Regions from separate parts of the Streptomyces sp. NPDC001406 genome, predicted to be linked through region 1. Evidence: riboswitches for the same ligand, from Rfam matches in the RefSeq annotation. Region 1 holds a riboswitch; each other region holds the start of a gene.

Region 1 (7,326 bases):
GTTCTGCGTCGCGGACGGACCCTTGCACCCACACTCTGTACGTCCTGTACATTTTCTACAGAGAGCTCTGCCGGAGTCGGCTCTGCCGCGAGGAGGGGTACGCCATGTCCCGACCGTCCGCCCGCTATGTCCTGCCCGAGTTCACCGAGCGCACCAGCACGGGTCACCGCACGCTGGATCCGTACTCCAAGCTGCTGGAGGAGCGGATCGTCTTCCTGGGCACGCCGATCGACGACACATCGGCGAACGACGTGATGGCGCAGTTCATGCATCTCGAACACGACAACCCGGACCGGGACATCTCGCTGTACGTGAACTCGCCCGGCGGCTCGTTCAGCGCCATGGCGGCGATCTACGACACGATGCGGTACGTCGGCTGCGACGTGGAGACGATCTGCCTGGGGCAGGCCGGCTCGTCCGCCGCGGTGCTGCTCGCCGCCGGGACACCGGGCAAGCGGTTCGCGCTGCCCGGCGCGCGTGTGCTGATCCGGCAGCCCTCGCTGCCCGAGCCCGTGCAGGGCCAACCGAGTGACCTCGTCATCCAGGCCGAGGAGTTGGCCCGGACCCGGGACCTCCTCGAAGGAATGCTCGTTCGGCACACAGGACGCGGCCCCGAGCAGGTCCACGAGGACCTGGAGCGGGATCTGATCCTGGACGCGCCGGGCGCGCTGGAATACGGGCTGGTGGACGGGATCATCCCCAGCCGCAAGGCCTCCCGCACCGCTCGGGACGCGGGGTGAGCCGGCGGATGCTGCCTCCGGAGTTGCCGCCACTGCCCGCCCTGACGCGGGCCGAGGGTGAGTTGATCGACCGTTACCTCGATGTGGTCGACCTGCTCGGCCGGATCAATCCGGCCCAGCACTCGGACACCTACCGCGGACTGCGGGCCGCCCAGGCGCTCGTCCGTGCGGCGGCGGAGTTGCGCGACGCGCTGACCCTCATGCACCAGCGCGGCGAGGCGGAGTTGCACGCGGCCACGTTGGCGCGCGCACTGCGGGTGCTGGACGGCGAGCGCCGGACCGCGAGGGTCACCGTCCCACCCCCCGCCGCCGATTGACGCACTGCCGTCCGCACCGGAGTTGAAACGACCCAAAAGACGTACCGCTGTTCGGAGTAGTCGCGGGTCCATTTCCGAGGCCGTGGAGGTTGCGCAACACGCTTGCCCGGAGGGGACGGTGAGGTGCTTCCGCGCTGGTCCGGGGGTACCTGACCCCCTCGACCATGACTCGAACACAGCGATGTCCACCCGAACGGGTGAGTGGTGAGTAACACCACAAATCCCCGATTCCATTGGGATTTTCGGACACCTGTGAGTGAAGATCCCTGTCTGACGACAAGCCCCCGCCACAGCGGCGGGGCGGTCCGGGCGGACGCCGAGTCCTGCCGCCGCCCGGATGACCGGTCGACAGGAGTGGATCGGCAGGAGTGGAGGACCCAAGCAAGACGGGTCGCCGGAACGGATGTTCGTTCGTCTGTTTGTTCGTTCCGAGCAGCCCTTGGGGTGAAGCCGCGGCAACGCGGCCGGGCAACTTCGCCAGCCCGAATCCGACAGGTCATCCTTCACAGGCGGCTGACGAAGGGTTGCGCATGACTGCGCTCAATCGTGTCCCGTCGCTCATGGCCCGGGCCGGTACGGCCTCGGCCCTCACCATCGCCGCCGTGGGCGGCTCGATCGTGGTTCCGGGTGTCGCCGCCGACGCGTCGGCCGCGACGATGGCGACGAAGGCACTCCAGGTCGCGGCTTCCAAGAAGGGGGCCCCCTACAAGTGGGGCGCCACCGGGCCGCGGAGGTTCGACTGCTCCGGGCTGACGCTGTACTCGTACAAGAAGGCGGGCAAGACCCTGCCCCGTACGGCCGCCCAGCAGTACAACAAGACCCACCACATCTCGGCCAAGAACCGCAAGGCCGGTGACCTCGTCTTCTTCCACTCGGGCTCCAGCGTGTACCACGTGGGGATCTACGCCGGGAAGGGGAAGATCTGGCACGCCCCGAAGACCGGGGACGTGGTGAAGCTGCAGAGGATCTGGACGAGGAGCGTCTGGTACGGCCGGGTCAGCTGACCCGCCCGAGGGGGTGGCGGGCCTTGTCGCACCGGCACCCCCTCGGGTCCGCTCCGGCCTGACCCGGTGTCACGCCAGGAGCGGTTCGAGGAGCAGGGCGGCACCGAGAACCGTCAGCGCCACACCGGTCGCCGACCGGAGGGCCATGGCGGCCCGCGGCCGGCGCAGCCATCGGCCGAGCCGGTCCACCAGCAGCGCCACCGTGGGGAACCACACCAGGGTCAGCCCGATCACGATCAGCGCGAGCAGCAGGGTCCTGGGCAGCGCGGCACTGCCCGCCGGTACGAACTGGGGCAGCAGGCTGAGAAAGGTCAGCGAGGCCTTGGGGTTGAGGGCGTTGGTCATGAACCCCTGACGCAGCGGGTTCGCGGCCGAGGGCGTGCCACTGTCCGTGTCGCCGCCTTGCGGCTGCCGCAGCGACCACAGCGTCCGCCCGCCCAGATACAGCACATACGCCCCGCCGAGCAGTTGCAGAGCGCGGAACAGCGGGGGCACGGCGACCAGGACCGTGGCGACCCCCGCGGCCACCAGAGCCGTGTGGACGAGCAGCCCGCCCGCGATGCCGAGCGCACAGGCGATGCCCGCCCGGCGGGAGACCAGTGCGTTGCGTACGACGACGGTGAAGTCGGCGCCGGGCATGGCGACCATGCCGGCGGCGATCCCGGTGAAGGCGATGAGCTGTCCGTCCATGGCTGCCAGCCTGCCGTGGACAGGCCTTCAGCAGGTATTTCGGATATCCTGGGTAAGCCTTAAGCGTTCCTTTGGGCTCGCATTCTTCGGACATCCCTCTGGGCAGGCAACCGGTATGTACGACCCCACCCGACTCGCCGCCCTCGTCGCGGTCGCGGAGGCGGGGTCCATCACGCGTGCCGCCGAACGGCTCGGCTACACACCTCCCGCCCTCTCCCAGCAGCTGGCCAAGCTGGAGCGGGAGGCGGGGACGGCGCTGCTGGTCCGGCACCACCGCGGGGCGCGGCTGACGGACGCGGGCGAGCTGCTGGTGGCCCGGGCCCGCCGGGTGCTGGACGAGTTGGAGCGGGCCCGGCACGAACTGGCCCGGCTGGCCGGTCTGTCGGGCGGCACACTCCGGCTCGGTACGTTTCCGACGGCCGGGATCCATCTGCTGCCGCCGGTGCTGAGCGCGTTCCGCCGGGCGCATCCGGATGTGGAGCTGTCGGTGGCGGACTACGATCCGCCGGCCGGCGTGGCGGCGGTGGCGGCCGGGGCGGTGGACCTGGCGCTGACGCATGCGTATCACCCGGCGGAGCCGGTTCCGGTGCCGTCCTCGGTGGGTCTGGAGCCGGTGCTGGTGGAGGAGTTGGTCCTGGTGACCGCCCCGGGGCATGCCCTGAGCAGTGACTCCTCCCGGCTGCCGCTGTCGGGGCTTGCGGGGCAGCCGCTGGTCAGCATGGCTCCGCAACTGCCTGCCCGGCAGGGCGTGGAGGCGCTCCTGGCGCAGGCGGGGGCCACGCCGTCCGTGCTCGTGCCGACCCCCGGCTACGCCGTGGTGTGCGCGCTGGTGAGTGCCGGGCTCGGCGTGGCCGTCGTACCGGAGATGGTGGCGCGGACGGCGGTCACTCCGGTCGGGGTGCGCCCGCTGGGGGCGGGAGAACTGCGTCGTACGATCTCGGTCGCGTACCGGGCCGAGGAGGTGGCTCCGGCCGCCGACGCCTTCCGGGCCCTGCTGCGCGGGGCGTTCGGGCGTGCGCATCGGATTCCGGGGGCCTGAGTGTTACGGCTCCTGCTGTCCGGCCGCCGTGACCGGCTGGGCGGGTACCGTCCAGGGAAGTTCGATCGAGACGGTCTTGCCGCCCTCGCGGGTGGGCCGGACCCGTAGCTTGCCGCCGCATTCGGCGGTGAGCCAGCGGATGATCACCATGCCGCGGCCGTTGTCCTGCTGGACGGCGGCGGGGAGTCTCTTCGGGAAGCGTGGATGGCTGTCGGTGACGCCGATACGCAGGTGTTCGTCACGATCGAGCACGAGGTCCACCGTGAAGGTGGGTGACTGACCGAAGGTGTGCTGTACGGCGTTGGTGGCGAGTTCGGAGACGATGAGCCGGACCGTGTCGGCCACTTCCGTGTCCGGTGGCAGACCCCATTCCGCGAGAGTGGCCAGCACATAGGAACGGGCCGCGGCGACCGAGGCGGGATCGCTCGGCAGAGTGACGGATGCTTCCAGATGGTCTGCCATGACGACGTCGTCCCTTTCCCACGGGACCGCAGTCCGGCACGGAGCCGGATGGTTCGAGTACGGTCCCGGACTGGTGCTTCGTCGTCAGACTGCCATTGCGGCACGTGTCACGGGGGCGATCCACCAAGATATGCATATATCTGTCGCTCGAAGCGGTGAACTCTGCGACGGCAGACCGTATTTGGGCGGCTCGAAGGGAGTAGGGAGTAGCCCATGCAGAACGGTCCCGCGGTGCGCCGCCGGAAACTGGGCGCCGAACTGCGCGCACTGCGCACCGGGGCGAGCCTCACGAGCGGTGAGGCGGCCCGGCTGGTGGGCTGGCACCAGTCGAAGGTGAGCCGCATCGAGACGGGCGCCAGTGGGGTGAAACCGGCCGATGTGCGGTTACTCCTGGACGCGTACGGCGTGGTGGACGGTCAACTGCGCGAGCTGCTGATGGTGTTGGCCGGCTCGGACGACGTCGGCGGCCGGCACCACTGGTGGCACGCGTACCGCGGGGTGCTGCCGCCCGCCTACCGGGACTTCATCAGCCTGGAGTCGCAGGCGCGCGGGATGCGCACGCTGGAGACGTCGGTGGTCCCGGGGCTGCTGCAGACGCCGGAGTACGCCCGCGCGGTGACCCGGGCGGCCGTGAGCGGCTTCGACGACGCCGAGGAGCGGCTGGACGCGCTGGTCAAGGTGCGGCTGGCCCGGCAGGACGTGCTGCGGTCACAGCCGCCGCTGGAGCTGCGTGCCGTCCTGGACGAGGCGGTGCTGCGGCGGGAGGTGGGCGGCCCGGACGTCATGGCGCGGCAGCTGGAACGGCTGGTGGAGGCGGCGCGCCTGCCCCAAGTGAGGCTTCAGGTCCTGCCGTTCGCCGCCGGAGCGCACATCGGCATCACCGGCCCTTTCGTTATCTTCTCATTTCCGAGCACATCTGATCTGGATGTGGTTGTTCTCGACCACTTGACGAGTAGCCTCTATCTCGAACGGAAAGAAGACCTCCAGGCCTACTCCGAGGCCTTCAACACCCTTCGGATGCACGCCCTTTCGCCCGAGGAATCGTTGGATTACATCGCCGGGATAGCTGACGGCGCGTAAGGAGGCACCATGTCTGCACTGCCTCGGAACGTACCTTCCAGTACCGATCTGCACGACGTGCGATGGCTGCGCAGCAGCTACAGCACGGGAGCGAACAACTGCGTGGAGACGGCACGGCCGCGCTCCGGTCCGCTGACCGGACTGCTTGCCGTGCGCGACTCCAAGGCACCGGCCGGACCCGCGCTGCTCCTCTCCCCCGAGAGCTGGGCGGGGTTCCTGGCCGCGCTGCGCTGATCCCCGTACGACCCGATCCGGCCGATCGCTATTGATCGGTTCCGCCCAGGCGGCGCACGGCCGTGTCACGCCGACTCATGGTCGCGCCTCGCCGATCACACGTACAGCGCGTTCGATCTCGGCCTCGGAGAGGTCCGCGCGGGCGGTCAGCCTGAGCCGTGAGATGCCGTCGGGCACGGAAGGAGGACGGAAACAGCCCACGGCCAGGCCTGCCGTACGGCAGTCGGCCGCCCAGCGCACCGCCGCCTCGGGGGACGGCGCCCGCACGGAGACGACCGCGGCGTCCGGGCGTACCGCCTCCAGACCCATGGCGGTCAGACGTGCGTGCAGTTCGGCGGCCACCTCGCGGGCCCGCTCCGCCCGCGCCGGTTCGCGGCGCAGCAGCCGCAGCGCGGCCAGGGCCGCGCCGGCCGCGGCGGGGGCCAGGCCCGTGTCGAAGATGAACGTCCGTGCCGCGTTGACCAGGTGGTCGATCACCCGGGCAGGACCGAGCACGGCACCGCCCTGGCTGCCCAGCGACTTGGACAGGGTGACGGTCACGACCACGTCCTCAGCGCCCGCGAGTCCGGCCGCGTGCGGGGTGCCCCGCCCGCCGTCGCCCAGGACGCCCAGCCCATGGGCGTCGTCGACGACCAGCCCGGCGCCGTGCTCCCGGCTCGCCTTCGCGAGCGCGGCCAGCGGCGCGGCGTCGCCGTCGACCGAGAACACCGTGTCGGAGACGACGATCGCCGGTCCCTCGTGCAGGCCGAGCGCCTTGCGCACCGCGTCCGGGTCGGCGTGCCCCACGACCTGCGTGGCGCCGCGGGCGAGCCGGCAGCCGTCGATCAGGGAGGCGTGGTTGCCCGCGTCGGAGACGATCAGGGAGCCGTGCGGGCCCAGTGCCGTGACGGCGGCGAGGTTGGCGGCGTAACCGGAGGAGAAGACCAGGGCCGCCTCGAAGCCGCAGAACCCGGCCAGCTCGCGCTCCAGCTCGGTGTGCAGTTCGGTCGTGCCGGTGACCAGCCGGGACCCGGTGGCACCGCCGCCCCAGGTGCGCGCGGCGGCCGCGGCTGCCTCGGTGACCTCGGGGTGGTGGGCCAGTCCCAGGTAGTCGTTGCTGGCCAGATCCAACAGGGGCGAGTCGGCGGGTCGGGGGCGCAGCGTCCGTACGAGTCCGGCGCGGCGGCGCTGCTCCGCCTGGTCGTCGATCCAGCCGAACGCCATGGGTCCTCCGGGGCTTTTGTAGGTAGCGGACAGACACTAGCCGGACGCCCAGCCGCCCAGGGTGTGGCAATACCCACACGGTGATCGGTCTCCGTTGTACAAACTCTCCTTGGCCCGGGGCGGTCCCGTAGGACAGGATCGGACCTTATGGACCTGCTGAACACGCTGGTGGACAAGGGGCTTCGGCGCGAGCTGCCGACCCGCGACGAAGCACTCGCCGTGCTCGCCACCTCCGACGACGACCTGCTCGATGTGGTGGCCGCGGCCGGCAAGGTGCGCCGGCACTGGTTCGGCCGGCGCGTAAAACTTAACTACCTCGTCAACCTCAAGTCCGGCTTGTGCCCGGAGGACTGCTCCTACTGCTCGCAGCGGCTCGGCTCCACCGCCGGCATCCTGAAGTACACCTGGCTCAAGCCCGACGAGGCCTCCCAGGCCGCGGCGGCGGGCCTGGCCGGGGGTGCCAAGCGGGTGTGTCTGGTGGCCAGCGGACGCGGCCCGACGGACCGGGACGTGGACCGGGTGTCGGACACCATCAAGGCGATCAAGGAGCAGAACGA
Region 2 (7,326 bases), on a different contig from region 1:
TCCCCGACCCCTGGCCGAAGAAGCGGCATCACAAGCGGCGGCTGATCCAGCCGGAGTTCCTCGGCCTGGCCGCCACCCGCCTCAGACCGGGGGCGATCGTGCACTGCGCGACGGACTGGGCGCCGTACGCCGAGCAGATGCTCGAAGTGCTGACCGCGCACCCGGACTTCGAGAACACCCGCCCCGACGGCGGTTTCTCGCCGCGCCCCGACTTCCGGCCGCTGACCCGTTTCGAGGGTCAGGGACTGGACAAGGGTCATGTGGTGAACGATCTGCTCTTCCGCCGCGTACAGCACCGGGAGCAGCAGCGACGTTAGGGTCAATGCCGTGACCGCCTTTCCCCCGTATCCGACGCACCCCGCCGGCCCCGACGTCGGTGCGCTCCATCACCCGCGCTGGTGGCAGCGCAGGTGGGTGCGGTACGGGGCGCTCATCACCCTGCTCGCGCTCTCCGGGCTCGTCATCCTCGCCCTGGTCCGCGAACAGACCGGCACGGAAGGGTTCCTGGTCGGGATCTGTCTCGCCGTGCTGCCCGTGCCCCTGCTCATAGCCGCCTTCCGCTGGCTCGACCGGGTCGAGCCGGGGCCCTGGCGGAACCTGCTCTTCGCGTTCGCCTGGGGCGCCTGCGCGGCGGCGCTGATAGCCATCGTGGCCAACAGCTTCGCGACGCGCTGGATAGCCACGGCCACCGCCGATCCGTCCAGCGCCGACACCCTCGGCGCCACCGTCATAGCGCCCATCGTGGAGGAGTCCTCCAAAGCGGCGGCCGTGCTTCTCGTCTTCCTGTTCCGCAGACGGGACTTCACCGGGATCGTGGACGGCGTGGTGATAGCCGGCGTCACCGCCACCGGCTTCGCCTTCACCGAGAACATCCTCTATCTCGGTACCGCCTTCGGCACCGACCAGATCACCGGCGACCGCGGCATCGCCTCCGTCACGGCCGCGACGTTCTTCGTGCGCGTCGTCATGTCCCCGTTCGCGCACCCCCTCTTCACCGTCCTCACCGGCATCGGCTTCGGCATCGCCGCGCTCTCCGCCGAGCGGCAGCATGTGCGGCGGGTGCTGGTGCCGCTCGGCGGGCTGCTGCTCGCGATGAGCATGCACGCGTTCTGGAACGGCTCCTCGACCTTCGGCCCGTACGGCTTCTTCGCCGTGTACGGGGCGTTCATGGTGCCCGCGTTCGGCCTGCTGACCTGGCTGGCGATCTGGACGCGGCAGCGTGAGCTGCGGACCGTGCGGGAGGAGCTGCCGGTGTATGTCTTCGCCGGATGGCTGGGCCCCGCCGAGCCGTTCGTGCTCGGCTCGATGCGGGCGCGGCAGATGGCCCGGGACTACGCCGGCCACCACCTGGGCAAGCAGGCGGCGCGCGCCGTGGGGCAGTACGAGGCGGACGCGACGGCACTGGCGTTCCTGCGCCACCGCGGGCGCCGGGGCCGTGCGGGGGCCGACTACGTCGTACGGGAGCGGGAGTTGCTGGCCGAGCTGTGGAAGCGGCGCCAGGTGGCCCGACCGGCGATGGAGTACGCGGCCCGGACGTCCGCGCCGCCCCGTCCGGTGTACGGGCCGCAGGTGCCGTACGGAATGCCTGCGCCGTACGGGATGCCTGCGCCGTACGGGTACCCGGCGGCACCGTATCCCGCGTACAACCCCTATCAGCCTTAGGCCGCCGCGGACAGGCGTGGCACGCCGTTACGCCGACGCCTCCGTCAGCCGCGCCAGTTCCTTCTCCGACAGCCGCAGCTCGGCCACCGCCAGCAGCGCCGGGAGCTGTTCCACCGTGCGTGCCGAGGCGATCGGTGCGGTCACCGTCGGCCGGGCCGCCAGCCAGGCCAGGGCCACCGTGGGGACGGGGGCCTCGTGGGCGGCGGCGATCTCGTCCAGGGCGGTCAGCACCCGTCGGCCGCGCTCGGTGCCGAGGTGCTTGGCCGCGCCCTTGGCACGCGCGCTGTCCACCGTCGTACCGGGCCGGTACTTGCCCGTGAGGAAACCGGCGGCCAGGGAGAAGTAGGGGACGGCCGCGAGGCCGTTGCGGATGACGACGTCCTGCAAAGCACCCTCGTAGGTGTCGCGGGACACGAGGTTGTAGTGGGGCTGGAGCGCCACGTACCGGGCCAGGCCCTCGCGGTCGGAGAAGTCCAGGGACGCCTGGAGGCGGTCCGCGGTGATGTTGGAGGCGGCGATGTGCCGCACCTTGCCCGCCTTCACCAGCTCGTCCAGCGCGCCGACGATCTCCTCGACCGGCACTTCCGGCTTGTCGAAGTGGGGGTAGTAGAGATCGATGTAGTCGGTGTCCAGGCGCCGCAGGGAGGCGTCGGCGGCGGCCTTGATGTTGGCGGCGGTCAGGCCCGGGAAGTCGGGGTGCTGGCTGACCTTGGTCGCGATCACGACGTCGGACCGGTTGCCGCGGGCCTTGACCCTCCCCCAAGCTCTTCGAGCAGGGGGGACCCCCAGCCGATGATCGTCTCGGACTCGCCGCCCTGGTGGCCCTCGATCCACGCGGAGTAGGAGTCGGCGGTGTCGACGAAATTGCCGCCGGCGGCCGTGTAGGCGTCCAGGACGGCGAAGGAGGAGGTCTCGTCGGCGGTCCAGCCGAAGACGTTGCCGCCGAGGGCGAGCGGGAAGACCTCCAGGTCGGAGGAGCCGAGCTTACGAAGAGAAGTCATGATCTATGACAACGGTCACACCGGATCGAAAGATTCCGGATACGCCCGCAAAGATCCCGCAAACACCTGACCGGCGGTCCTGACGTCCGGGGGGTGCCGTCAGGACCGCCGGCGGTCGACAGGGTGGGTCAGGGGTTGAGGCCCTTGCCCCGCAGCCAGGTCATCGGGTCGATCCCGGTGGCCTGGCCGCCCGGGTGGACCTCCAGGTGCAGATGCGGGCCCGTGACGTTGCCGGTGGCGCCGACGCGGCCGATGACGTCGCCGGTGCTGACCTTCTGCCCGGCGGAGACGCTGATCGAGGACTGGTGGCAGAACCACAGCTCGGTGCCGTCGTCGAGGGTGAGGATCGTGCGGTAGCCGTAGGAGCCGGCCCAGCCCGCCTCGGTGATCGTGCCGCTGTGGATGGCCTTGATGAGCGTGCCCGTGGGCGCGGCGAAGTCGAGGCCGGTGTGGTAGCCGGAGGACCACATGGCGCCGGCCTGACCGAAGGTCGAGGTGATCGTGTACGAGGAGGTCGGCAGCGTGTACTGCTTGGCCAGCTCGGCCAGGCGCGCGGCCTCGGCCTTCCTCTTGGCCTCGGCCTCCGCCCTCGCCTTGGCGTCGGCGGCCTTGGCGGCGGCCTCCTTCTCGGCCTTGGCGGCCGCGGCGGCGACCTGCTTGTCCGCGGCGGCCCCGGCAGCGGCGGCGGCCTTGGTCTCGACCTGGCCCTGCTGCTTCTCGGCCTGGGCCATGATGCGGTTGCGCAGTGCCTCACCGGCGTCGGAGGCGCCCTGGGTGCGGTCGGCGGAGGTCATGCCGACGCTGCTGAGCGCGGTCGCGGAGCCCTTGCTGGGGGCGTCGTCCGGGGTGCTGTCGCCGAGCAGGGAGCCGACGGAGGGCAGGTCGGGCATGGAGATGGAGACCGGCGGCTTGCCGGTGTTGGCGCTGGCCATGCCGCCCGCGCCGACGGCGGCTATGACGCCGACGCCCAGGACCGTGGAGCTGCGGGCGAGTCCGCCGCCGCGCTGCTTGCCGACGCGGTGCCGGCCGCGTACCGGGCTGAGGGACTCCTCGGTGGGGTTCCACTCCTCCCACGGGCCCTCGTCGGTGCGGTAGCTGCCGTAGCCGAAGGTCTCGGTGTGCTCGCTCGGCACGTATGGGGCTGTGGGGGCAGGCCGGTTGGACGCCACGCGGGCGTACTCCTTTCCTTCCGTCGCCTACCGGGTTAGCTGACGGGTTCGGAGCAGGAAGGTCTCCTACGCGCGTATACCGGCCGTGCCTCCACGGCGGCATCCGCGTGATTCACCCCAAGGTGGTGGTTCCCCGGTTCCCTTGCGGGATTCGGCGCGTGCGCACGGAGCCGACTCTTGTGACGGCTGGGACGACCGCGCTGCGTTATCGAACGTTAATAGACCCGGCTGTCAGATTCCAAGCCGTTCTGCTTGATCATTAACGTTTTTACGGGCGGACTTACACGCCATGACCGGTAGAAATCGGGCGAGTTGACCGCAGTACATGAGTCACAACGTTTTTGATGGTGACTCAGATGTTATGCGGAGGGCTTTCGTCCGGTCACTCTTCGTGATAGTCGCCTGGTCGTCGCCAAAACACTCAGGGCCGGAATCCATCAACTGGATTCCGGCCCTGAGCCTTGAGTAGCGGGGACAGGATTTGAACCTGCGACCTCTGGGTTATGAGCCCAGCGAGCTACCGAGCTGCTCCACCCCGCGTCGGTGTGCCTTAAGCATACGCCATGCTCAGGGGTGCTTGCGCACGGGTTTATCCGCGGGCCGACAGATGGTGGTTCGGCGCCTTGGCCCGGTCCTCGTACTCGGGCAGCACGACGACGTCCACGCCCTCGCCCCTCAGCAGCCCGCTGCCGTCGGCGCCCGGCACGAACGTGTCCGGCTCTCGCCAGGCCGTGACCACCCGTCGTACCCCGGCGTCCAGGATCAGCCGCGCACAGGGAGCGGGCCGCGACGCCCGGCGTGCGCAGGGCTCCAGGCTGCTGTAGACCGTGGCGGCGGCCAGCCTCGGGTCGGCCGGGTCGACCTTGGCCAGCGCAGCCTCCTCGGCGTGCACGACCGGGTCGTCGCCCTCCCGCGAGTGACCCCGGGCCAGCTCGGTGCCGTCGGCGGCCACCACGACCGCGCCCACGCTGAAGGCGGTCTCCGAGGGCGGGCACAGCGCCGCGAGGTCGCAGGCGATCCGCATCCAGTGCCGGTCCGCCGCGGCGACCGACCGCCCGGTGCCGGGTGCCGTCGGCTCGTACCGCATCAGTACGACGTCCTCGATGCGACGCGACTCCACGAGCCGGAGCCGCCCGCCCTGGTAGCCCCCGGGGCCGAACAGCCGGGGCGCCGCCGGGTCCCCCACCAGGAGCGGGGCGAGGACCAGCTGGAGTTCGTCGGCGAGGCCCTGGCGGAGCAGCTGGGTGTGGATGGTGCCGCCGCCCTCGACCATCAGCCGACGCACCCCGCGCTCCTCGTACAGGTGCGTGAGCAGCGCCGGCCAGTCGAGGTCGGGGCCGAGCGGGACGACATCGGCGGCGAGGCCCAGTCCGCGGGCGCGCTCGGCGCCCTTCTCCGTCGTATAGAGGACCTTCTCGCCGCCCGTGTGCCAGAACTTCGCGTCCGGGTCCAGCTCGCCGGAGCCGCTGACGGTGACCTTGAGGGGGTACTCGGGCCGGCCCGCGGCCACGCGGGCGGCGCGCCGCTCGGGCGAGTTGACCAGGAGCCGCGGGTTGTCGGCGCGGATCGTGCCGGCGCCGACCAGGATCGCGTCGACCGACGCCCGCACCTCGTCGACCCGGTCGAAGTCGGCCGGGCTGGACAGGAGCAGCCGCTCGGGGCCGGTGTCGTCCAGACAGCCGTCGAGGGAGACGGCTGCGGACAGCAGGACGTACGGGTACGGCATCGGCGCGCTCTCCCTGACGAAGGCTGAAGGACCTATGGACGAAGACTGATGGACCGGGACTGACGTACGGGCTTGGTTCAAGTTTGAAACAAACTTACACTGGCGGTATGACGACCCGCTGGCTCACCCCCGAGGAGCAGCGCGCCTGGCGCGCGTACATCGCCGGCAGTCTGCTCCTGGAGGACGCGATCGACCGGCAGCTCCAGCAGGACACCGGCATGCCGCACCTGTACTACTCCATCCTGGCCAACCTCTCCGAGGCGCCGGAGCACAGTCTGCGCATGACCGACCTCGCCGAGAAGTCGAAGATCACCCGGAGCCGGCTGACCTACGCCGTGACCCGGCTGGAGAAGGACCGCCTGGTACGGCGTGAGGGCTGCCCCTCCGACAAGCGGGGCAGCATCGCCGTCCTGACCGACGAGGGCAGGGCCGTGCTGGAGCGTGCGGCGCCGGGTCATGTGGCGACCGTACGCGCCTCCCTCTTCGATCACCTCGGCCCGGAGCAGGTACGGCAGCTGGAGGAGATCTTCGGCGGGATCGCCGAGGCGCTCCAGGGCGAGGACGCGCGGTGTGCGCCGGACGACGTGCCATGGCGCCGCCGGTCGCCGAAGTCCTGTTCGTGACGCCCGCGACAGACTCCGCAAATCCGTTGCTTCAAATTTAAAGCATGGGGTAGGGTTCCCGGCAACTGATTCAAAACTGAAACTCCTGAACCCCGGAGAACCCGCATGCCCGACACCCCAGCCGCCACACCGCGCGCCCGCGTCCGGGTACCGCTGCGCTTCCACGACGGTTACAGCGTCGACGCCGAACTCGTCACCTTCCACGGCCTGGCCGACGGCCAGGAACACATCGCCGTCGTCCTCGGCGACCCCGGACCCGTCCCCCTGGTCCGGCTGCACTCCGAGTGCCTGACCGGCGACGTCTTCGGCTCGGCCCGCTGCGACTGCGGCCCGCAGCTGCGCGAGGCGGTCGAGCGCATCGCCGACCGCGGCGGCGTGCTGCTCTACCTCCGCCAGGAGGGCCGCGGCATCGGGCTCTACAACAAGCTCGACGCGTACGCCCTCCAGGACCAGGGCCTGGACACCTACGAGGCGAACGCCGCGCTGGGCCTGCCGGAGGACGCCCGCGACTACACGGCCGCCGCCCAGATGCTGCGCGCCCTCGGCATCGGGGAACTCGACCTGCTCTCCAACAACCCCGACAAGGCCGAACAGCTGCGCGCCCTCGGCATCACCGTCCACGACCGCGTCCCGACGGGCGTCTTCACCACCGCCCACAACGTCCGCTACCTGCGGGCCAAGGTCCTGCAGACCCAGCACACACTGCCGCTGGGCAAGTTGACGGAACTCAGCGCGGGCTGACCCCACGCACACCGCAGCGGAAAAGACGTGAGCCCCGCTCCGGACGAAATCCGGACCGGGGCTCTCCCGTAGGCCCTGTGGGACTCGAACCCACAACCAATGGATTAAAAGTCCACTGCTCTGCCAATTGAGCTAAGGGCCCAGGCGATGTTGCCTACCTGAGCATAGCCGGACGGAGCCGAGTCTCCGATCGGGTATCGGGGACCCGGCCGCGTCGGACGGCAGAACAGGCCGGAAAGGGTACGGATCGACCGGCGGCCCGGGTGCCGCGATGGACGACGAAGGGCCCGTACGACCGGAGTCGTACGGGCCCTTGCAGGTCACTCGGCGTCAGCCGTTGCGCTTCCAGCGCGGCTTGTCGTCGCGGCGGCCGAAGGAGCCGGTGCCGCGGTGGTCGTCACGAC
Region 3 (7,326 bases), on a different contig from region 1:
GCCTTTCCCCTCCCCATCTACGCCATCTGCGACCTGCTCGGCGTTCCGCGCGAGGACCAGGACGACTTCCGGGACTGGGCGGGGATGATGATCCGGCACGGGGGAGGGCCGCGGGGCGGGGTCGCGCGGTCGGTCAAGAAGATGCGGGGCTATCTCGCCGAGCTCATCCACAAGAAGCGTGAGGCCCTGCCCGACAGCCCCGCTCTGGGCGAGGACCTCATCTCCGGGCTGATCCGCGCCTCGGACCACGGCGAGCACCTCACCGAGAACGAGGCCGCCGCGATGGCCTTCATCCTGCTGTTCGCCGGGTTCGAGACGACCGTCAACCTCATCGGCAACGGCACCTACGCCCTGCTCACCCATCCCGACCAGCGGCACCGTCTGCAGGCGTCCCTCGCCCGCCGGGAACGGGACCTCCTGGAGACCGGTGTCGAGGAACTCCTGCGCTACGACGGCCCGGTCGAACTGGCCACCTGGCGGTTCGCCACCGAGCCGCTCACCATCGGCGGGCAGGACATCGCACCCGGCGACCCCGTCCTGGTGGTGCTCGCCGCCGCCGACCGGGACCCGGAGCGGTTCGCCGACCCGGACGTCCTCGACCTCGGCCGACGTGACAACCAACACCTTGGATACGGCCACGGCATCCACTACTGCCTGGGTGCCCCGCTCGCCCGGCTGGAGGGCCAGACCGCGCTCGCCACCCTCCTCACCCGCCTCCCGGACCTCCGACTCGCGGTGGATCCGGCCGATTTGCGGTGGCGTGGCGGGCTCATCATGCGTGGATTGCGCACTTTGCCCGTGGAGTTCACGCCCGTCCGGTAAGTGAGGGAAGCGCGGCCTGTCGTGCCCCAAACCTGATGAATGCTCAACTCTGTGATCTTCACGTGATCTACGCGGCATTAACTTGTGACAAGTGATCGTCAGTGGATACGTTCACTAGGCAGCGCGGTACGTCGGCTTTCTGTGCCGCGCCGGTCATCGCTGTCGCACGAAAGGCTTCCGCATGCTCTCCGGGAACGGTCGTCACCGTCGCCCCCGTCAGGCTCCGGCCCTCCTCGTCGCGGCCGGAGTGACCGGCTCCGCCATCGCCATCCCGCTCCTCGGGGCCGCGAGCGCCAACGCGGCCGACGGCACCACTTGGGACAAGGTGGCCGAGTGTGAGAGCGGTGGCTCCTGGAGCGCCGACTCCGGCAACGGGTACTACGGCGGTCTGCAGATGTCGCAGGACGACTGGGACAAGTACGGCGGCCTCGCGTACGCCTCCAGCCCGGACGAGGCCAGCCGTTCGCAGCAGATAGCCGTCGCGGAGAAGATTCTCGCCGACCAGGGCACCAAGCCCTGGGCCACCTGTGCCCTGCTCTCCGGGCTCACCGCGAGCTCCGGGTCGGTCGATGTCGACACCGGTGTCTCGGCATCCGATTCACCCGGTTCCTCTGATTCTTCAGACTCCTCTGATTCGTCCGACTCATCCGATTCGCACTCGGAGTCGGACTCCTCGGGGAAGGCTTCCCCCTCGGCGAACGCCGACAAGGAGAACGGGGCGAAGGGCAAGGGTGAGGGTAAGAGCGAGGGCAAGGGTGAAGATTCCGCCCAGTCGGACAAGTCGGAATCCGAAGGCTCGGGCAACTCGCAGGGGAGCGGTGGCGCGCCCACGGAAGTTCCCAAAACGGATGACTCTGACAACTCGTGGCAAAGCGGGGGATCTTGGAGTCTGGTCGACACCGGCGCGATCGGGGGCGGCCGTCATCGCGGGGGCAATGCGGACGAAAGCGCAGCAAGCGGGCAGGGCTCGGCCTCGGCGGGTCGTCACGCCTCGCGCACCTACACGGTTCGCGACGGCGACACTCTCGCGTCCATCGCCGACTCCCTCGACGTCGACGGCGGATGGCGTGCGCTCTATGCCGCCAACAAGGCCGCAATCGGCACCGACCCGAACGACATCACCCCCGGTCAGACCCTGGACGTCGCTACCGAAACCGGTGAAAAGTAGCGGGAGTTGACGTCCCGCTTTCACGCCTAATGTCCGGTTTGGTGAAAGTGTGGGATGAGTCTCAGAAGCCCTGATCGTCTTTGGAATTCCCCGGATCGCGTGTCTACGGTCGAGTCCGCTCGTCACCACGAGCCCCGGCTGTCGCAACGCCGAGTCCTGCCAGCGGCCGCACGGGAACAGTCGTCGCGTCACGCGCCGTAGGCAGGAGCGGGGGACCCAAGGTAAGTGCCGCGCCGGACAGTTGAGCCGGAGCGGCTAGGGGTGGAGCCACGCCTCCCAGCGGAGGTGTGGCCGGGCAACTCAACCGGCCCGAACCCGACAGCTCACCTCGCAGGCGTCGGTGAGGGGATCCATCCATGCTGTTTTCCGCCCAGGGCAAGCACCGTCGTCCCTCGAAGGCCAGGGTCACCCGTGCCATCGCGCTCGCCGGTGTCGCCGGCGCCGCCGTCGTCGCCCCGCTGATGGCCTCCGGCACCGCCTCGGCCGCCACCGCCTCCGAGTGGGACGCCGTCGCCAAGTGCGAGTCCGGCGGCAACTGGTCCATCAACACCGGCAACGGCTACTACGGCGGTCTGCAGTTCTCCGCCTCGACGTGGTCCGCCTACGGCGGCTCGAAGTACGCCGGCACCGCCGACAAGGCCACCAAGGCGCAGCAGATAGAGATCGCCGAGAAGGTCCTCGCCGCCCAGGGCAAGGGTGCCTGGCCGGTCTGCGGCACGGGCCTGTCCAGCGCCCCCTACAGCGGCGCCGCGGCGAGCACCGCCCCCCGGTCGACCGAGAAGCCGGCCGCCTCCCGCTCCGCCGAGCGCCCGGCCGCGGCCAAGACCGTCACCACCCCGACCGGCAAGAAGGTCAAGAAGGGCGACGGCGAGTACAAGGTCGTCAAGGGCGACACCCTCGGCTCGATCGCCCAGAAGCACAAGGTCAAGGGCGGCTGGCAGAAGCTGTTCAAGCTGAACAAGAACATCGTCCAGGACGCGGACCTCATCTACCCGGGCCAGCAGCTCCACCTGAAGTGATCCGCGGCCGGTAGCCCGGCTGCAAGAACCACAGCCGCCCCCCGTCCCCACGGTCTCCCCGCCCCGGTGCGTATTCCCCCGTACGCGCCGGGGCGGGGCTTGTTCATGGGGCGCTGTGTTCGAGCCGTTCTCCACCCCGCCTTTGTTTCGAGCCGGAACAATGGGTACGGTCGGACCCTGTCCACGGGACGGTCGGTCGGTGGCCGATGCCCCCGGGACGGTTAGGCTCTAGTCGCAAGGCACCCAGCCCCGCACTTCCAGCGTCACATCCATGAAGGAGATGCTCGTGCCGTCCATCGACGTCGTCGTAGCCCGGGAAATCCTGGACTCCCGAGGCAACCCCACGGTCGAGGTCGAGGTCGGCCTCGACGACGGCAGCACGGGTCGTGCCGCCGTTCCGTCCGGCGCCTCCACCGGCGCCTTCGAGGCCATCGAGCTCCGCGACGGCGACCCGAACCGCTACCTGGGCAAGGGCGTCGAGAAGGCCGTCCTCGCCGTGATCGAGCAGATCGGCCCGGAGCTGGTCGGCTACGACGCCACCGAGCAGCGCCTGATCGACCAGGCGATGTTCGACCTGGACGCCACCGACAACAAGGGCTCGCTCGGCGCCAACGCCATCCTCGGCGTCTCCCTCGCCGTCGCCCACGCCGCCTCCGAGGCCAGCGACCTCCCCCTCTTCCGCTACCTGGGCGGCCCGAACGCGCACCTGCTGCCGGTGCCGATGATGAACATCCTGAACGGCGGCTCGCACGCCGACTCCAACGTGGACATCCAGGAGTTCATGATCGCCCCGATCGGCGCGGAGTCCTTCTCCGAGGCGCTGCGCTGGGGCGCCGAGGTCTACCACACCCTGAAGAAGGTCCTGAAGAGCAAGGGCCTGGCCACCGGCCTGGGCGACGAGGGCGGCTTCGCCCCGAACCTCGGCTCCAACCGTGAGGCCCTCGACCTCATCCTGGAGGCCATCAAGCAGGCCGGGTACGTCCCCGGCGAGCAGATCGCGCTCGCGCTCGATGTCGCCGCGTCCGAGTTCTACAAGGACGGCAAGTACGAGTTCGAGGGCAAGTCCCGCTCGGCCGCCGAGATGACGGAGTACTACGAGGAGCTCGTGGCGGCCTACCCGCTCGTCTCCATCGAGGACCCGCTGTTCGAGGACGACTGGGCCGGCTGGAAGGTCCTGACCGACAAGCTCGGCGACAAGGTCCAGATCGTCGGCGACGACCTGTTCGTCACCAACCCGGAGCGCCTGGCCCGCGGCATCGAGGAGGGCACCGCCAACGCCCTGCTCGTGAAGGTGAACCAGATCGGTTCGCTGACCGAGACCCTGGACGCCGTCGAGATGGCCCAGCGCAACGGCTTCAAGTGCATGATGTCCCACCGCTCCGGCGAGACCGAGGACGTCACCATCGCCGACCTGGCCGTCGCCACCAACTGCGGCCAGATCAAGACCGGCGCCCCGGCCCGCTCCGAGCGCGTCGCCAAGTACAACCAGCTGCTGCGCATCGAGGAGATCCTCGACGACGCGGCGGTGTACGCCGGCCGCAGCGCCTTCCCGCGCTTCCGGGGCGGCGTGGAGATCTCCAAGGGCTGAGCCCGGTAAGGGCAAGGCTTAGCCAGTCGTACGTACGTCCCCGTACCCGGTCCCGTACCGTGTCCGGGGACGTACGCACGTATGAGGGAGGCGGGGACATGGCCGCGAAGGACCGGGACCGGTTCTCCACCGCGACCAGACTGCGACTGCTCGGCGAGCAGACGGCGGCCCGGGTCTACCGCTCCCAGACCAAGCGGCAGGCCCGCAGATCCCGGCTCACCGGCCGGGCCGCGCTGCTCGCCCTGGTGCTGTGCACGATGGTGGTGGCCCTGGCCTATCCGATGCGGCAGTACGTCTCCCAGCGCGCCGAGATCGCCAATCTGGAGCGGCAGCGGCAGCGGGCCCAGGAACGGGTCGAGCAACTGCGCGACCTCAAGGCGCGCTGGCAGGACGACTCCTTCGCCGAGCAGCAGATCCGCCGGCGGCTGCACTATGTGATGCCGGGGGAGACCGGTTACGTCGTGATCGACCCCGGTGCGGCCAAGCAGGCGCACGCTTATCTGGGGGCGGCCGACCGTCCCTGGTACGCCAACGTCTGGGACGGGGTCGACAAGTCCGACGCCTTCGACCAGTGAGCCGGCGGCGCACCGACGACGCCGGACAGTGAACCGACAGCCAGAGAAAGACAGCCTGAAGACAGTCATGGAAACGCCCCCGCCGCCCACTCCGCGCACCGAGCCCACCGACGCGGACGTCGAGGCCTTCAAGCAGCAGCTCGGGCGTCCGCCGCGCGGGCTGCGGGCGATCGCGCACCGGTGCCCCTGCGGTCAGCCGGACGTCGTGGAGACGGCTCCGCGCCTGCCCGACGGCACGCCCTTCCCCACGCTGTACTACCTGACGTGCCCGAAGGCCTCCTCCGCCATCGGCACCCTGGAGGCGAACGGCGTCATGAAGGAGATGACGGAGCGGCTACAGACGGACCCGGAGCTGGCCGCCGCCTACCGTGCCGCGCACGAGGACTACATCCGGCGCCGGGACGAGATCGAGGTGCTGACGGGCTTCCCGAGCGCCGGCGGCATGCCGGACCGGGTGAAGTGCCTGCACGTGCTGGTCGCCCACTCGCTGGCCGCCGGGCCGGGGGTGAACCCCCTCGGCGACGAGGCGCTCGCGATGCTGCCCGAGTGGTGGATGAAGGGGGCCTGTGTGACGGTCCCGAAGGAGGAGGACCAGTGACCCGGGTCGCCGCGATCGACTGCGGTACGAACTCCATCCGGCTGCTGGTCGCCGACGCGGACCCGGAGACGGGTGAACTGGTCGACCTGGACCGCCGGATGACCATCGTGCGGCTCGGCCAGGGCGTCGACCGCACCGGACGGCTCGCTCCCCAGGCGCTGGAGCGGACCTTCGCCGCCTGCCGCGAGTACGCGGCGGTCATCAAGGAGCACGGCGCCGAGCGGCTGCGGTTCGTGGCCACCTCCGCCTCCCGGGACGCCGAGAACCGCGACGAGTTCGTCCGGGGCGTCCTCGACATCCTCGGCGTCGAACCGGAGGTCATCTCGGGCGACCAGGAGGCCGAGTTCTCCTTCACCGGCGCCACGAAGGAACTCACCGGCCGCGACGACCTCACCAGGCCCTACTTGGTGGTGGACATCGGCGGCGGCTCCACCGAACTGGTCGTCGGCGACGACCACGTGGGGGCCGCGCGGTCCGTGGACGTGGGCTGTGTGCGGATGACCGAGCGTCACCTGGTGCACGAGGGCGTCGTCAGCGACCCGCCCACCGCGGAGCGGATCGCCGCCATGAGGGCCGACATCGAGGCCGCCCTCGACCTCGCCGAGGAGACGGTCCCGCTGCGCGAGGCGCACACGCTCGTCGGCCTCGCCGGCTCGGTCACGACGGTGTCGGCGATCGCGCAGGAGCTGCCGGAGTACGACTCCGCCCGCATCCACCACTCCCGCGTCTCCCACGACCGGGTCCGGGAGATCACCGAGTGGCTGCTGCGCTCCACCCATGCCGAGCGGGCCCGGATCCCGTCCATGCACCCGGGCCGGGTCGACGTGATCGGCGCCGGGGCCCTCGTACTGCTGGCGATCATGGAGCGGATCGGCGCCGAGGAGGTCGTGGTGAGCGAGCACGACATCCTCGACGGCATCGCGTGGTCGGTGGCGTAGGCCCGTCCTTGCGGGGTGGTCCGGGTCTCTTTTCTTACTGGTCAGTAGCTCTCTGCTGAGCAGTTCGCGTAGCGTATGAGCGCGTTCCGGGGGCGGTGACACACCCCTGCGGGGCGCCCTCCCGAGAAAGTTCGTGAAGTTCTTCACAAGGAATTCGGCCCTGTCGAGGGGCCGAAGGTCCTTCATTGAGCCGTACGAGGGTTCAGCGGCCCTCGGAGCGCACTTGAGAGGGCGTCACGGAGGCGCTCGGCGACGGTGTCGCCGGAGGGTCGCGCAGGGGTCTCACAGGCCCTCCGAACGGACGGAGAGGCAGCTCACGCGGCATTGACAACAGGTCGTCAGGCACAGTGGTTCCGGCTTGTCGACATGACCTGTGTCACGCGGGTCGCGGAGTGTAGCACGCACCCTCAAGAAGCTTGTGAAGGGGCGCACGAGCGGCCCCCTAGGGGCGGGTGGATACTCGATGGCATGAGCACCACGGAGCGTCCCAGGATCCTCGTAGTAGGCGGTGGGTACGTAGGCCTGTACGCAGCTCGGCGCATTCTCAAGAAGATGCGCTACGGCGAGGCGACCGTCACGGTCGTCGACCCCCGGTCGTACATGACCTACCAGCCCTTC
Region 4 (7,326 bases), on a different contig from region 1:
TTGGGCCCGATGATGCGCATGCCGTACGCGCGCGCGTGCCGGACGAGTTCACGCTGCCGCTCGCGGCCCTCGGGTCCGCTCTCCGCGTATCCGGCGGACAGTACGACGAGCCCCTGCACGCCGTGCTCCCCGCACTCGGCGACCACCTCGGGCACGCGTTCGGCCGGTACGGCGACGACCGCGAGGTCGACGGGGCCGTCGATGTCCCGCACCGAGCGGTGGGCGGGCACGCCGTCGATCTCCTTCAACTCGTCCGGGAAGGCCTTGTTCACGGCGTGCAGGCGGCCGGTGAACCCGGCGTCCCGGATGTTGCCAAGGACACCGCGGCCCACCCCGCCGGGCGTGCGTCCGACGCCGACGACCGCGACGGAGCCGGGCGCGAGGAGCCGCCGTACGGACCGCGCCTCCGCGCGCTGCTCCCGCGCGCGCTGCACGGCGAGCGAGCGGTCGGTGGGTTCGAGGTCGAACTCCAGGCGTACGACGCCGTCCTCGAAGCTGCGTTTCTGGGTGTAGCCGGCGTCCGTGAACACCTTGATCATCTTGGTGTTGGCGGGCAGCACCTCGGCGGCGAACCGGCGGATGCCGCGCTCGCGCGCGACGGCCGCGATGTGTTCGAGGAGGGCGGAGGCGACCCCGCGCCCCTGGTGCGCGTCCTGCACGAGGAAGGCGACCTCGGCCTCGTCGGCGGGGGCGGAGGCGGGCATGCCGCCGACGCCAATGCGGTCATAGCGTACGGTTGCGATGAACTCGCCGCCGATGGTGGCCGCGAGTCCCACCCTGTCCACAAAGTCGTGGTGCGTGAAGCGGTGGACGTCCTTGGCGGACAGTCGTGGGTACGGCGCGAAGAAGCGGTAGTACTTCGACTCGTCCGAGACCTGCTCGTAGAAACTGACCAGGCGGTCGGCGTCATCAACGGTGATGGGCCTGATGCGCGCGGTACCCCCGTCGCGCAGCACTACGTCCGCCTCCCAGTGAGTGGGGTACTCGTGCCGGTCCTGCCGGCCCGCCGAGGTCTGCATGGGCCCCAGAGTACGGCTCGCGTCGGACAACGGCGCGAGGCAGTCTGTGGAGGACGGAAGTCGGATCGAGGCCGAGGTCCGACGTCATCTCCGGAGCGGAGCACAGGCCCGCTCCGGGCATGCTTCACGATATGGGAAACTGGTCTAGACAACCCTGAACAGTGAAGGGCAGCATCACATGGCTGAGCGCCGCGTCAACGTCGGCTGGGCCGAGGGCCTCCACGCCCGCCCCGCCTCCATCTTCGTCCGGGCCGCCACGGCCTCCGGCATCCCCGTGACGATCGCCAAGGCCGACGGCAACCCCGTCAACGCGGCCTCCATGCTGGCCGTCCTCGGGCTGGGCGCCCAGGGCGGCGAGGAGATCGTCCTCGCCTCCGACGCCGAGGGTGCGGACGCCGCCCTCGACCGTCTCGCGAAGCTCGTCGCCGAGGGCCTGGAGGAACTGCCCGAGACCGTCTGAGCCACCGCGCCGAACGCCGGAGCCGCGTCAGCCCTTTCGGGCGGCGCGGCTTCGCCGTATTCTCATGGAAATTCCGGGCGCGCGGAAATCAGGGCAGCGGAAATGCACCTCCGCCGAATATACCTTCTTTGTATACGGCGCCCGTGTTAATGCCGCAGGCCCGACATGTTTACGGCATGTTGCGAAGTCCTCACACGGTCCGGACGGTCCCCGCCGCCGGGAAAGCGCAATCGGTGCGCGGATGTCGCGCGCTCGGTGTGCAGCGCAGTGATCGCCCGTGCGCGCTCGCCGTCGCCGCGCGCCACCGCGTCCACGATGGCGCCGTGCTCCGTCCAGGACTCCACCGGGTTGGCGGGCGCCTCCACCGTGTACATCCAAGCGATCTTGTGCCGCAGCTGGGTCAGCATCGAGGTCAGGGCGTGACTGCCGGAGGCCTGCGCGAGCGTCTCGTGGAACCAGCCGCCCAGGGAGCGCAGATCCTCGCTGTTGCCCCGCCTGGCCCGCTCCTGGCCCAGCCTCACCAGGCCGCGCAGCACCTTGAGATGGGCCTCGGTGCGCCGCTGCGCGGCCCGGGACGCGCCGAGCGGCTCCAGCAGCATGCGCATCTCCAGCAGGTCGGCGGCCTCCTGCTCGGTCGGTTCGGCGACGCACGCGCCCGCGTGCCGCCGGGTCACCACGAAGCCCTCGGCCTCCAGGGTGCGCAGCGCCTCGCGGACGGGGACGCGCGAGACGCCGTAGCGGCGCGCGAGGAGTTCCTCGGTGAGCCGGCCGCCGCGCTCGTAGACACCGGCGACGATGTCGTCCCTGATCGCCGTGCATACCGAGCTCGCCGGAATACGCATGACCGACCTCCGCTTTAATCCCCGTGAAACGTCGCCGATTGACGTGTGTTCCGTGACTCTATTGCAATCAACGGGAATTTCCGATGGCGAGCCGGAATCCATGGATATTTTTTGGACAGCGGGGCGGCCGAAACGGCGAAAGCCCCGGCTCGGGGAGCCGGGGCTTCGGGAAGCGGTGCGCGGTGCCGTCAGACGTTCACGCCGTGCTTGCGGAGGTAGGCGACGGGGTCGACGTCCGAGCCGTACTCCGGGGTCGTCCGGGCCTCGAAGTGGAGGTGCGGCCCGGTGACGTTGCCGGTCGCGCCGGAGAGGCCTATCTGCTGGCCGGGGAGGACCTTCTGGCCCACGGAGACGCCGATGGACGACAGATGGCCGTACTGGGTGTACATGCCGTCCGCCATCCGGATCACGATCTGGTTGCCGTACGACCCGCCCCAGCCGGTCGACACGACCGTGCCGGAGCCCACCGCGTGCACGGTGGTGCCGCTGGAGGCGTGGAAGTCGATGCCGGTGTGGGAGCCGGAGGACCACAGGGATCCGCCGGTCTTGTAGCCGGTGGAGACATACGAGTTCGCGATCGGGGCCACGAACGCGTTGAGCCGCTTGCGCTCGGCCTCGCGGGCGGCGCGCGCCTTGGCCTCGCGCTCCTTCTCCGCCAGGGCGACGGCCTTCTTGCGCGCGGCCTCCTCGGCCGCCTTCTGCTCGGCGGCCTGCTCCTGGGCCGCGGCCTGGGCATCGATCTGCTCGGCGACCGAGTCGCCCATGGTGATGACCGGCGTGAGACCGGTGTCTGCGGGGGCGGGCTCGGCGGCGAGGGCCGGAGAGGCCGCGAGGGTGCCGACGGCACCGGTGGTGGCGAGGGCCGCGACGCCCGCCGCGCGGGCGGTGGTGCGGCGCATCCGGCCGGGACGGCGGTGCTTCCCGGTGGCGCTGGTGAACGCCATGTAGTGGCTGGTCCTTTCCTTCCCTCTCGCCTACCGGGTTAGCTGACGGGTTCGGAGCAGGAAGGTCTCCTACGGACCCCCTCGCGGCACGCGCGGGTGTCCGATTCACCCCAGGGACTGCGTGGGTCCCCGGCTCCCCTGGCTCGCGCCGTACGGGGACTCGGCGATGACTGTCCGGTGCCGCGGGTGCGGCGCACTGCCCGACGAACAGCCTGGACGACGCTATGCGGGCGGTCTTTCGATCCCCAAACCGAAGCCGGATTTTGTAGCGCATCCCACAGGGCAGACAGGCAACCTCCGCCCCAATTCGGACATCTTGGAGAAACGTTCGTGGGTCCTGACGGCCCGTCGGCCGACAGGACCCACGCGCGCGTGCCTCTACTCGGCCGGGACGACGGTGACTTCGCCGATGCCGAGAGCCTCGACCGGCTCCTTGATCTGGGCGGCGTCACCCACCAGGACCGTCACCAGACGGTCCACCGGGAAGGCGTTGACCACCGCGGCGGTGGCCTCCACGGTGCCGGTGGCGGCGAGCTGCCGGTACAGCGTCGCCTGGTAGTCGTCCGGCAGAAACTGCTCGACCTGGTCGGCCAGCGTGCTCGCCACGGCCGCCGCTGTCTCGTACTTCAGCGGCGCGACCCCCACGAGGTTCTGCACGGCGACGTCGCGCTCGGCGTCGGTGAGGCCCTCCCCGGCGAGCTTGCGCAGCACCGCCCACAGGTCCTGCAGCGCGGGACCGGTGTTCGGCGTGTCCACGGAGCCGCTGATGGCGAGCAGCGAGGCGCCCGTGCCGTCCGGGGCGGACCTGAGGACCTGCCCGAACGAGCGCACACCGTAGGTGTAGCCCTTCTCCTCGCGCAGGACGCGGTCCAGGCGGGAGGTGAGGGTGCCGCCGAGGCAGTACGTGCCGAGCACCTGGGCGGCCCACACGCGGTCGTGCCGGTCCGCGCCGACCCGGCCGATGAGCAACTGCGTCTGGACGGCTCCGGGGCGGTCCACGATGACGACCCGGCCGGTGTCGTCGGCGGTCACCGGCGGCACGGGCCGCGGCTGCGCCGAGGAGCCGTTCCACTCGCCCAGGGTCTCGCCGAGCAGCGCGTCCAGGTCGATGCCGGTGAGGTCGCCGACGACCACGGCGGTGGCCGTGGCGGGCCGCACGTGCCGGTCGTAGAAGCCGCGGACGGCCGCCGCGTCGATCTTCTCGACCGTCTCCTCGGTGCCCTGGCGCGGGCGCGACATGCGCGCGGTCGCCGGGAACAGCTCCTTCGAGAGCTCCTTGGCGGCACGACGGGAGGGGTTCGCCAGCTCGTGCGGGATCTCGTCGAGACGGTTGCGCACCAGCCGGTCCACCTCGCTCTCGTCGAACGCGGGTGCCCTGAGGGCGTCGGCGAGCAGGCCGAGGGCCTTGCCGAGGCGGGAGGCGGGGACCTCCAGGCTCAGCCGGACGCCCGGATGGTCGGCGTGCGCGTCCAGGGTCGCGCCGCAGCGCTCCAGCTCGGCGGCGAACTCCTCGGCGGAGTGTTTGTCGGTGCCTTCGGAGAAGGCCCGCGCCATGATCGTGGCGACACCGTCGAAACCGGCCGGCTCGGCGTCCAGCGGCGCGTCCAGGAGCACCTCGACGGCGACGACCTGCTGGCCGGGGCGGTGGCAGCGCAGAACGGTCAGGCCGTTCTCCAGCGTGCCGCGCTCGGGGGCCGGGAAGGCCCACGGCTTCGCCTCGCCCGCACGGGGCTGGGGGTGGAACTCCATCGCGGCGAGCTCGGTCACTTGGCCGCCTCCTCGTCCTCGTTCTGGTCGGCGGTGGACGCCTCCACGGTGGCTTCCGACTCCGGGTCCTCGGGGAAGTCCTCGTCCTGGGTGTGCTCCGCGGACTCGGCGGAGAGCGGCTCGTAGACGAGCACCGCGCGGTTGTCCGGGCGCAGACGGGCCTTGGCCACCTCCTGGACCTCCTCCGGCGTCACCTCCAGGACGCGCTGGACGGCGGTCAGGGCGAGCTGCGGGTCGCCGAACAGGACCGCGAACCGGCACAGTTCGTCGGCGCGGCCGGCGACCGTGCCGAGCCGGTCCAGCCACTCGCGCTCCAACTGGGCCTGGGCGCGCTCCATTTCCTCGGGGGTGGGGCCCTCCTGAGCGAAGCGGGCGAGTTCCTCGTCGATTGCGGTCTCGATGACCGGCACCTCGACGTCGCCGGAGGTCTTCACGTCCAGCCAGCCCAGGGAGGGCGCCCCGGCCAGCCGCAGCAGGCCGAACCCGGCCGCGACGGCCGTACGGTCGCGGCGCACGAGCCGGTTGTACAGGCGGGAGGACTCGCCGCCGCCCAGGACGGTGAGCGCCAGGTCGGCGGCGTCGGACGCGCGCGTGCCGTCCTGCGGGAGCCGGTAGGCGGCCATCAGCGCGCGGGCCGGGACCTCCTCCACGACGACCTCGCGCAGCTGCTCGCCGATGACCTCCGGCAGCGAGCCGTCGCGGGGCTCGGGCTTGCCGTCGTGGGAGGGGACCGAGCCGAAGTACTTCTCGATCCAGGCCAGGGTCTGCTGCGGGTCGATGTCGCCGACCACGGAGAGCACGGCGTTGTTGGGCGCGTAGTACGTCCGGAAGAACCGGCGCGCGTCCTCCAGCGTGGCCGCGTCCAGGTCGGCCATCGAGCCGATCGGCGTGTGGTGGTACGGGTGGCCCTCCGGGTAGGCGAGGGCGGTCAGCTTCTCGAAGGCGGTGCCGTACGGAACGTTGTCGTAGCGCTGCCGGCGCTCGTTCTTGACGACGTCCCGCTGGTTCTCCATGGACTCGTCGTCGAGGGCGGCCAGCAGCGAGCCCATGCGGTCGGCCTCCAGCCAGAGGGCGAGCTCCAGCTGGTGGGCGGGCATGGTCTCGAAGTAGTTGGTGCGCTCGAAGCTGGTGGTGCCGTTGAGCGAGCCGCCGGCGCCCTGCACCAGCTCGAAGTGACCGTTGCCCTTCACCTGCGCGGAGCCCTGGAACATCAGATGCTCGAAAAGGTGAGCCAGGCCGGTACGGCCCTTGACTTCGTGGCGGGAGCCGACGTCGTACCAGAGGCACACCGCCGCGACCGGGGTCAGGTGGTCCTCGGAGAGCACCACGCGCAGACCGTTGGCCAGGCGGTGCTCGGTCGCTGCCAGGCCCCCGGAGCCTGCCTCGGCCTTGGTCGTGTGACCCATGGGCATGTACGTCCCTTCGATCGCGGAAGCGGTCGTGCAACCGCTGTGTTCCTGCCGGTCCTGCCACTGTATGCAAGCGGCCGGAGCCTCGGTGAAGTTCCCGCCGGACGTACGCCCACAGCGGATCGCGTAGCCTGCCGGAGTCGTGCCGCGGGGCGGCTCCTCCGGCGCCGCGCGCCACCGGGAAGGGCCGCCTGCACCGGGTCCTGGCCCGGCTTGTCAGTACCGCGGTCCACAATGGTCCGATCAGACCCGTTCACGCTTCAGAAAGAGTGAGCCGAAGGGGTGCGTCGACACCGACGTGAGCCACCCGTAGGCGAGCGACCAGAAAAGAGGAGCCGGCAGCGATGGCCCGCCGCAGCACGAAGACCCCGCCGCCCGACGACTCGTACGAGGAGAAGATCCTCGACATCGACGTCGTGGACGAGATGCAGGGCTCCTACCTCGAATACGCGTATTCGGTCATCTACTCGCGTGCCCTGCCGGACGCCCGTGACGGCCTCAAGCCGGTGCACCGCCGGATCGTCTACCAGATGAACGAGATGGGCCTGCGCCCCGACCGCGGCTATGTGAAGTGCGCGCGTGTCGTCGGCGACGTGATGGGCAAGCTCCACCCGCACGGCGACGCGTCGATCTACGACGCCCTGGTGCGCATGGCCCAGCCGTTCTCCATGCGCGTCCCGCTGGTCGACGGGCACGGCAACTTCGGCTCGCTGGGCAACGACGACCCGCCGGCCGCCATGCGGTACACCGAGTGCCGGATGGCCGAGGCCACGAGCCTGATGACCGAGTCCATCGACGAGGACACGGTCGACTTCGCCCCCAACTACGACGGCCAGGAGCAGGAACCGGTCGCCCTGCCCGCCGCCTTCCCGAACCTGCTGGTGA

Evidence for each region. Region 1 has a riboswitch for cyclic di-AMP ahead of ACFY1J_RS31675 (C40 family peptidase). Riboswitches for the same ligand answer to the same signal wherever they lie in the genome.
Region 2: it holds a riboswitch for cyclic di-AMP, as region 1 does, so the genes downstream of both, ACFY1J_RS41640 (M23 family metallopeptidase) here and ACFY1J_RS31675 (C40 family peptidase) in region 1, are expected to answer to the same signal.
Region 3: it holds a riboswitch for cyclic di-AMP, as region 1 does, so the genes downstream of both, ACFY1J_RS25570 (transglycosylase family protein) here and ACFY1J_RS31675 (C40 family peptidase) in region 1, are expected to answer to the same signal.
Region 4: it holds a riboswitch for cyclic di-AMP, as region 1 does, so the genes downstream of both, ACFY1J_RS04640 (M23 family metallopeptidase) here and ACFY1J_RS31675 (C40 family peptidase) in region 1, are expected to answer to the same signal.

Annotation. Positions count from the first base shown of each region.
Region 1 covers NZ_JBIAWG010000014.1:119,702-127,027, forward strand. Annotated here, with positions in the region: gene ACFY1J_RS31665 (ATP-dependent Clp protease proteolytic subunit) at 105-740, shown strand; gene ACFY1J_RS31670 (hypothetical protein) at 749-1,057, shown strand; cyclic di-AMP (ydaO/yuaA leader) riboswitch at 1,362-1,584, shown strand; gene ACFY1J_RS31675 (C40 family peptidase) at 1,588-2,061, shown strand; gene ACFY1J_RS31680 (LysE family translocator) at 2,131-2,751, opposite strand; gene ACFY1J_RS31685 (LysR family transcriptional regulator) at 2,867-3,790, shown strand; gene ACFY1J_RS31690 (ATP-binding protein) at 3,794-4,252, opposite strand; gene ACFY1J_RS31695 (helix-turn-helix domain-containing protein) at 4,466-5,332, shown strand; gene ACFY1J_RS31700 (DUF397 domain-containing protein) at 5,342-5,566, shown strand; gene ACFY1J_RS31705 (8-amino-7-oxononanoate synthase) at 5,642-6,769, opposite strand; gene bioB (biotin synthase BioB) at 6,917-7,326, shown strand, end outside.
Region 2 covers NZ_JBIAWG010000025.1:19,430-26,755, forward strand. Annotated here, with positions in the region: gene trmB (tRNA (guanosine(46)-N7)-methyltransferase TrmB) at 1-317, shown strand, start outside; gene ACFY1J_RS41630 (PrsW family intramembrane metalloprotease) at 328-1,662, shown strand; partial or broken gene ACFY1J_RS41635 (aldo/keto reductase) at 1,690-2,663, opposite strand; gene ACFY1J_RS41640 (M23 family metallopeptidase) at 2,792-3,832, opposite strand; cyclic di-AMP (ydaO/yuaA leader) riboswitch at 3,840-3,999, opposite strand; tRNA gene ACFY1J_RS41645 (tRNA-Met) at 4,299-4,372, opposite strand; gene ACFY1J_RS41650 (dihydrofolate reductase family protein) at 4,422-5,558, opposite strand; gene ACFY1J_RS41655 (MarR family winged helix-turn-helix transcriptional regulator) at 5,666-6,181, shown strand; gene ribA (GTP cyclohydrolase II) at 6,287-6,922, shown strand; tRNA gene ACFY1J_RS41665 (tRNA-Lys) at 6,992-7,064, opposite strand; partial or broken gene ACFY1J_RS41670 (hypothetical protein) at 7,253-7,326, opposite strand, start outside.
Region 3 covers NZ_JBIAWG010000010.1:329,621-336,946, forward strand. Annotated here, with positions in the region: gene ACFY1J_RS25560 (cytochrome P450) at 1-822, shown strand, start outside; gene ACFY1J_RS25565 (transglycosylase family protein) at 1,004-1,990, shown strand; cyclic di-AMP (ydaO/yuaA leader) riboswitch at 2,174-2,342, shown strand; gene ACFY1J_RS25570 (transglycosylase family protein) at 2,347-3,009, shown strand; gene eno (phosphopyruvate hydratase) at 3,290-4,597, shown strand; gene ACFY1J_RS25580 (septum formation initiator family protein) at 4,696-5,172, shown strand; gene ACFY1J_RS25585 (DUF501 domain-containing protein) at 5,240-5,770, shown strand; gene ACFY1J_RS25590 (exopolyphosphatase) at 5,767-6,708, shown strand; gene ACFY1J_RS25595 (NAD(P)/FAD-dependent oxidoreductase) at 7,177-7,326, shown strand, end outside.
Region 4 covers NZ_JBIAWG010000002.1:120,962-128,287, reverse strand. Annotated here, with positions in the region: gene ACFY1J_RS04655 (GNAT family N-acetyltransferase) at 1-1,019, opposite strand, end outside; gene ACFY1J_RS04650 (HPr family phosphocarrier protein) at 1,198-1,479, shown strand; gene ACFY1J_RS04645 (GntR family transcriptional regulator) at 1,626-2,321, opposite strand; gene ACFY1J_RS04640 (M23 family metallopeptidase) at 2,510-3,265, opposite strand; cyclic di-AMP (ydaO/yuaA leader) riboswitch at 3,278-3,441, opposite strand; gene ACFY1J_RS04635 (M16 family metallopeptidase) at 3,644-5,032, opposite strand; gene ACFY1J_RS04630 (M16 family metallopeptidase) at 5,029-6,444, opposite strand; gene ACFY1J_RS04625 (DNA topoisomerase (ATP-hydrolyzing) subunit A) at 6,786-7,326, shown strand, end outside.